2 regions of the Streptomyces sp. NPDC052701 genome follow, and region 1 is predicted to be linked to the other one. Evidence: riboswitches for the same ligand, from Rfam matches in the RefSeq annotation. Region 1 holds a riboswitch; the other holds the start of a gene.
The links. Region 1 has a riboswitch for cyclic di-AMP ahead of AB0L29_RS04940 (transglycosylase family protein). Riboswitches for the same ligand answer to the same signal wherever they lie in the genome.
Positions count from the first base shown of each region.

Region 2: linked by a shared signal. The riboswitch ahead of AB0L29_RS19670 (NlpC/P60 family protein) and the one ahead of AB0L29_RS04940 (transglycosylase family protein) in region 1 are both predicted to bind cyclic di-AMP.

Region 1 is NZ_JBFATO010000002.1:408,641-412,440, reverse strand. Features, by position in the region: gene eno (phosphopyruvate hydratase) at 1-757, opposite strand, end outside; gene AB0L29_RS04940 (transglycosylase family protein) at 1,004-1,726, opposite strand; cyclic di-AMP (ydaO/yuaA leader) riboswitch at 1,731-1,899, opposite strand; gene AB0L29_RS04935 (transglycosylase family protein) at 2,093-3,127, opposite strand; gene AB0L29_RS04930 (cytochrome P450) at 3,347-3,800, opposite strand, start outside.
Region 2 is NZ_JBFATO010000016.1:39,698-43,497, forward strand. Features, by position in the region: gene AB0L29_RS19660 (NlpC/P60 family protein) at 1-54, opposite strand, end outside; gene AB0L29_RS19665 (hypothetical protein) at 492-845, shown strand; gene AB0L29_RS19670 (NlpC/P60 family protein) at 926-2,056, opposite strand; cyclic di-AMP (ydaO/yuaA leader) riboswitch at 2,115-2,290, opposite strand; gene pcrA (DNA helicase PcrA) at 2,568-3,800, shown strand, end outside.

The sequences.
Region 1 (3,800 bases):
CGCCGTCCTTGTAGAACTCGGAGGCGGCCACGTCCAGCGCCAGGGCGATCTGCTCGCCGGGGGTGTAGCCGGCCTCCTTGATCGCCTCGAGGATGAGGTCGAGGGCCTCGCGGTTGGAGCCGAGGTTCGGGGCGAAGCCGCCCTCGTCGCCGAGGCCGGTGGCCAGGCCCTTGCTCTTCAGGACCTTCTTGAGGGTGTGGTAGACCTCGGCGCCCCAGCGCAGGGCCTCGGAGAAGGACTCCGCGCCGATCGGGGCGATCATGAACTCCTGGATGTCCACGTTGGAGTCGGCGTGCGAGCCGCCGTTCAGGATGTTCATCATCGGCACCGGCAGCAGGTGCGCGTTCGGGCCGCCCAGGTAGCGGAAGAGGGGCAGGTCGCTGGCCTCGGAGGCGGCGTGGGCGACGGCGAGGGAGACGCCGAGGATGGCGTTGGCGCCGAGGGAGCCCTTGTTGTCGGTGGCGTCCAGGTCGAACATGGCCTGGTCGATCAGGCGCTGCTCGGTGGCGTCGTAGCCGACCAGCTCCGGGCCGATCTGCTCGATGACGGCGAGGACGGCCTTCTCCACGCCCTTGCCCAGGTAGCGGTTGGAGTCGCCGTCGCGGAGTTCGATGGCCTCGAAGGCGCCGGTGGAGGCGCCGGACGGGACGGCGGCACGACCCGTGCTGCCGTCGTCGAGGCCGACCTCGACCTCGACCGTGGGGTTGCCTCGGGAGTCCAGGATTTCCCGGGCTACGACGACGTCGATGGACGGCACGAGCATCTCCTTCTTGGATGTGACGCGGGTGAGCAGGACCGCGATGGCTCTGCGAGACGAGCCTAACCGGCTCCGGGTAATCGGCCAGCCGGTCACCCATCTGTCGGACAGAACAGAGGGTAAATTGTTTCCGCTCGGAACAAAAGGGTGTGCCCGTTCCCGCGCACGACTCCGCCCCGGCGCGCACGGGGAACGCGCACCGGGGCGGGGAGTCCGCGGGGACGGGGGCGGGCCCGGGGCCGCGCCTTACTTCAGGTGCAGCTGCTGGCCCGGGTAGATGAGGTTGGCGTCCTCGACGATGTCCTTGTTCAGCTCGAACAGCTTCGCCCAGCCGCCCTCGACGTCGCGCTCCGCGGCGATCGAGCTGAGGGTGTCGCCCTTGACGACCTTGTACTCGCCGTCGCCCTTCTTGACCTTCTTGCCGGTCGGGGTGGTGACGGTCTTCTGGCTCTGCCGGGTCGGCTGGCTCTGCTGAGTCTGCTGGCTCTGGGCCGGGCGCTCGGCGGAGCGGGAGGCCGCCTGCGGCTCGCTCTGACGGGTCTCGGTGGAACCGGCGCCCTGCGAGGAGCCGGCCGCCGCGGAGCCGCCGTCGTACGAGGCGCCGGACAGGTTCTTGCCGCAGACCGGCCAGGCGCCCTTGCCCTGGCCCGCGAGGACCTTCTCGGCGATCTCGATCTGCTGCGCCTTGCTGGCCTTGTCGGCGGTGGCCGCGTACTGCGTGCCGCCGTAAGCGGCCCAGGTGGAGGCGGAGAACTGCAGACCGCCGTAGTAGCCGTTGCCGGTGTTGATGGACCAGTTGCCGCCGGACTCGCACTGGGCGACGGCCTCCCACTCGGAGGCGGTGGCGGCGGAGGCGGTGCCGGCCGCCATCAGCGGGGCGGCGACGGCGGCGCCGGCGACACCCGCCATGGCGATGGCACGGGTGGCCTTGGACGAACGACGGTGCTTGCCCTTGCCGGAAAACAGCATGGATGGATCCCCTCACCGACGCCTGCGAGGTGAGCTGTCGGGTTCGGGCCGGTTGAGTTGCCCGGCCGCGCCCCTTGCGGGACACGGCTTCACCCCTAGCCGGATCCAGCCCCAAGTGCTGGGCCCGGCACTTACCTTGGGTCCCCCGCTCCTGCCTGCGGCGCTTGACGCGACGACTGTTCCCGGACGGCCGCTGGCAGGATTCGGCGTTGCGGCAGCCGGGGCTCGCGGTGGCGAACGGTCACGACCGTAGACACGCGATCCGCGGAATTTCAAAGACGATCAGGGCTTCTGAGATCTATCTCTCACCGCACTTATATGGGACATTCAGCGCGAACCGTGACGTGAACTCCCGCTGTCACTACGCTACTTTTTGCCCGGTTCGACTCCGACCTCAAGGTCCTGACCGGGGACGATCCGGTTCGGGTCCGCGCCGACCACCTTCTCGTTCTCCTCGTACAGCGCCTGCCATCCGCCGCTGAGGTCAAGGGAGTCGGCGATGGACCACAGGCTGTCCCCCTCGCGCACGGTGTACGAGCCGCCCAGCGCGCCGCGCGAGGCACCCTCCCCGCGCGAGGCGTGCCGGCCCGCCGACGCGGCCGCGCGGCCCTCCTCCGCGGTCTCCTGGGCGCTGGGGCCGCGGTGCCGGCCGGAGCCGGTCGTCCCGGTGTCGGCCGGCGCGGAAGAGCCGTCGGTCCGGCCGGAGTCGGCCGGGTCGCCGCCCTCCGGGCCGGCCGTCGGCGAGCCGTCGGGGCGCGGCGAACCGCTGTCGCCGGAGTCCGAGTCGGCGTCAGAACCGGACGGTTTGCCGGACTTTGACTTCTCGTCCGCGCTCTTCGACGGTCCGTCGGACGGGGACGAGGGGGACGGCGAGGGGTCCTCCGCCGAACCGGGGGAACCGGACGCACGGGAGGAGCCGGTGGAGCCGGCCCCCCCGAGCAGTCCGGACGATCCGGATGAACCGGACGAACCGGAGGTTCCCGACGCGTCGTCCGCCACCCCGGTGTCGATGTCGACGGAGGTCGAGTCCTTGTCCAGCCCGGCGGTCAGCCCGCAGGTCCCCCAGGCGCCGACCCCCTGGTCGGCGAGGATTCTCTCGGCGACGGCTATCTGCTGGGAGCGGCTGGCCTGGTCCGCGCTCGCGGCGTAGTCGAGACCGCCGTAGGCCTCCCAGTCCTCCTGGGTCACCTGCAGACCGCCGTAGTAGCCGTTGCCGCTGTTCTGGCTCCAGGCGCCGCCGGTCTCGCACTCGGCGACCCGGTCCCAGGTCGTGCCGTCGGCCGCACTGGCGCCGGAGGCCCCGAGGAGCGGGATCGCGATGGCGGAGCCGGTCACTCCGGCCGCGACGAGGAGAGCCGGAGCCTGGCGAGGGCGGCGGTGACGACCGTTCCCGGAGAGCATGGGGAGACCTTTCCCAAGACAGCAGTGACCGGCGTGGCGGGTCGAGCAGGCACGCCACGCTGATGGGTGAACGTATAGGCATACGATCACTTGTCACAAGTTCATGCCGTGCAGATCACATGGAGATCACAGAGATGAACGTGTGACACGTTTGCGCTGGTACGGCGGGTATGGGAGGGGCCGCCCTCCGGCCGGACGGCGGGAGTCCGGCGACAGGGCCTAGCGCGGCGGGGTGAACTCCACCGGCAGGGTGCGCAGTCCGCGCATGATGAGCCCGCCGCGCCAGCGCAACTCGGCCGGGTCCACGGCCAGGCGCAGGTCCGGCAGCCGGGTGAGGAGCGTGGCGAGCGCGGTCTGGCCCTCCAGGCGGGCGAGCGGGGCGCCCAGGCAGTAGTGGATGCCGTGGCCGTAGCCGAGGTGCTGGTTGTCGCGGCGTCCGAGGTCGAGCACGTCGGGGTCGGCGAACCGCTCCGGGTCCCGGTCCGCGGCGGCGAGGACGACGAGGACGGGGTCGCCGGCGGCGATGTCCTGCCCGCCGATGGTCACCGGCTGGGTGGCGAACCGCCAGGTGGCCAGCTCCACGGGGCCGTCGTAGCGCAGGAGTTCCTCGACTCCGGTCTCCAGCAGGTCGCGCTCCCCGGCGGCGAGGGAGCGCTGCAGGCGGGCGCGCTGG
Region 2 (3,800 bases), on a different contig from region 1:
GCGGGCCGACCTGCCGGCCGCCGACGACCGCCCGGATCTGCGGTGCGCTGCCACCTGGCTCCACGTCCTTTCCGGTGACCGCCCGGTGCGGCGCACGGCAGCCGGGACGGACGGCCGTCGCCGGGCTGCCTCGCGCGCCCGGCGGCCCGCACAGGGGGAGCGGGCCGCCGCCGCACCTTCTCGGCGGTGGTGTCCGGCTGCCGCCCCTGGCCCGGGCGGCGGTGGGGAGCCGGGCACCCGCCGAAGGACGCTAGGCCTCCCCCCGCCGGCCGGTGACGGGTTGCGCGGAACTGCCCCGAGGAGACCGGAAGGTGACCGTGTGCGACCGTGATCCCGTCCCGCCGCCGTCGCCTTCACCCAGTGCGATGACCGATGTGCGGGAATCCGGGGCATACCGGGACGGTGGAGTGCTATGGCCCCATATGTGCGGGTGCCGGGAGGCATCGGGCCGGTGTCGGACGGCCCTGGGCCCGTGATTAGGCTCCGGCCCCATGGACGTACTCATCCACCTCTTCGTCGGCCTGCACATCATCGGCATCGCCGCCCTCCTCGGCGGCTTCCTCACCCAGATGAAGGCCATGGGCCGGGGCACCGCCCGTTTCAGCCCCGCGATGCTGCACGGCGCGCTGACGATGCTGGTCACCGGAGCGATCCTGGTCGGCCTCAACCAGGCCGACGACCAGCCCGTCGACAACATCAAGATCGGTGTGAAACTGGCGCTGCTGGTCGTGATCCTCGGGCTCGTGTACGTGAAGCGGGACGACGAGCAGGCCGACAAGGGCCTGTTCGGCCTGGTCGGCCTGCTGACCACGGCGAACGTCTTCATCGCCGTGCTGTGGACCTGAGCTTCCCGGCGCCGCGGGCGTGACGCCCGACCGCGCCCGGACCCTCGTCGCCCCGCCGTCGCCGCTGCCGCCCCGCGGGCTCAGGCGGGGCGCACCACGCTGTGGATCGACGACTCGCCGTCGTAGTAGACCGACTCCTCACGGACGTACGTGCCGGGCTTCGGGGCGTGGATCATCATCCCGTTGCCGACGTAGAGCCCGACGTGGGTGACGCCGTCGTAGAAGAAGACCAGGTCGCCCGGCCGGGCCTGCGCGAGGGGCACCGTGGTGCCGGCGTCGACCTGGTCGTAGGTGGTGCGCGGGAGGTCGACGCCCGCGGCCTTCCAGGCGGCCTGGGTGAGGCCCGAGCAGTCGTAGGAGCCGGGGCCGGTGGCGCCCCACACGTACGGCTTGCCGATCTGGGCGCGGGCGAACGCGACGGCCTTCCCGGCCTTGGTGGCGTACGAGGAGCCGGCCGAGGGGGAAACCGGGGCCGGCGCCGGGGCCGGGGACGTGTCGGAGGTGCCGGAGGTGCCGTCCTCCTGCTGCCGGGCGTCCTCCCGGGCCCGCTGCTCCGCCTGCCGGCGGGCGAGTTCGGCGGCCTTGCGGGCGGCCTCCTCCTGCTCGCGCTCCTCGATCGCCGCCAGCCGCGCCCGCTCCTCGGCGGTCAGCCGCGACAGCAGCTCGCGCGCGTCGGCGAGCTTCCGCTGGACGGTGGCCTTGGCCGTCCTCAGGTCGCCCTGCGACTCGGTGAGCGTCTCGAGGCTCCGGGTTGCCTCCTGGCGCTTCCTCATCGTCTCGGACTGCTGCGTGACGTAGTCGTCGACCGCCTCCTTCTGACGGCCGGTGAGCCGGTCCATCAGCTGGGTCCGGTCGAAGTAGTCCTGCGGCGAGTCCGCCAGCAGGAACGTCGCGGTGTCCGGGGCGGCGGCGCCGGTCCGGTACTGGGCGGCGGCGAAGGAACTCAGCTCCCCCCGCGCCTCGTTGAGCTTCTGGGTGCGCTCGGCCACGTCGTCCAGGAGGGTGTCGACGCGCTTGCGCTGCTTCGCGGTCCTCTCCTTGACCGCGTTGTACTTCTCGGTCGCCGACTCGGCCTGCCGGTAGAGGTCGTCGACCTTCTTCTCGATTTCCTCCAGGCTCGGCCTGTCGTCGGCCGAGGGAGCGGCGTCGGCCGTCTGGGAGAGCAGGGCCACGGAGGTGAGGGCGGCGGTGGCGAGGGCGGGGGTGCGCATACCGGTCACGCGTGAACCCGCCGGGCGCGGCTTGCGGTGCTGCGACGCCAAGGGAGGCGACTCCTTCCACGTTCCGCCTACCGGGTTAGCTGTCGGGTTCGGGCGGACGTGCTTCGGAAGGGTTGCCCTACGGCCGTTTCCCGCGGGGAAGGCGGGCCGATTCACCCCAAGGTCTCGGTTGGGTCCCCGGCTCCGGCTGCCGCGACGGCACACCGGACTCGGCGGAGGCCGCGCGGCCCGGCGTCGTTCGCCGGTGGGGGTCGTACGGCCCGCCCGCACGGTAGCCAACTCGTGTCGTCCTTGTGAAGGTTGATGGGTGATATGCCCGATACATTTTCGTGACCTTCCTCGGGAGGTCGCTCACCGTGACAGGGCGGTGATGCAGGGTGAGGAACCGTCGGGAGTGCGGGCCCGGGGGAGTGCGGGCTTCCGGGGCCGTCGGCGGCCCGGAGCCGGCGATGTTCCCGGGGCGGCAGCGGCTGTCGGTGGAGCGCCCTAGACTCGGAGAGCGATGAGCAGCCTCTTTGACGACAGCTTCCTGGCGGACCTCCAGGCCCCGCACGGCCACGCGGAGGAACCCCCGCCGCCCGACGACGATCACGTACCGGAGCCGATTCCGGACGATCTGTTCGGCGGGAAGTTCGACGTGCCGCCGGACCGGGACCCCTACTACCGCGACGGCGCCGCGCGCCCGGTGGTGGACCCCGCCGCGCTCCTGCAGGGGCTGAACGACAACCAGCGCGCCGCCGTGGTGCACTCCGGCTCCCCGCTGCTCATCGTGGCCGGCGCCGGCTCCGGCAAGACCCGTGTGCTCACCCACCGCATCGCCCACCTGCTGGCGGAGCGGGGCGTCCACCCGGGCCAGATCCTCGCGATCACCTTCACCAACAAGGCCGCCGGCGAGATGAAGGAGCGCGTCGAGCAGCTCGTCGGCCCGCGCGCGAACGCGATGTGGGTGATGACCTTCCACAGCGCGTGCGTGCGCATCCTGCGCCGCGAGTCCAGGAGGCTCGGCTTCACCTCGTCGTTCTCGATCTACGACGCCGCCGACTCCAAGCGCCTGATGGCCCTGGTCTGCCGCGACCTGGACCTCGATCCCAAGCGGTTCCCGCCGAAGTCGTTCAGCGCCAAGATCAGCAACCTGAAGAACGAGCTGATCGACGAGGAGGACTTCGCCGCCCAGGCCTCCGACGGCTTCGAGAAGACCCTCGCCCAGGCCTACGCCCTCTACCAGTCGCGGCTGCGCGAGGCGAACGCCCTCGACTTCGACGACCTGATCATGACGACGGTCAACCTGCTGCGCGCGTTCCCGGACGTCGCCGAGCACTACCGCCGCCGCTTCCGCCACGTCCTGGTCGACGAGTACCAGGACACCAACCACGCCCAGTACGCCCTGGTGCGCGAACTGGTGGGCCCCTCCGGCGAGGGCCAGGACCCCGCCGAGCTGTGCGTGGTGGGTGACGCCGACCAGTCGATCTACGCCTTCCGCGGCGCGACCATCCGCAACATCCTCCAGTTCGAGGAGGACTACCCGGACGCGACGACGATCCTGCTGGAGCAGAACTACCGCTCCACCCAGACGATCCTGAGCGCCGCCAACGCGGTCATCGAGCGCAACGAGTCCCGGCGCCCCAAGAACCTGTGGACCAACGCGGGCGCGGGCGCGCTGATCACCGGGTACGTCGCCGACACCGAGCACGACGAGGCCCAGTTCGTCGCCGACGAGATAGACCGCCTGGTGGAC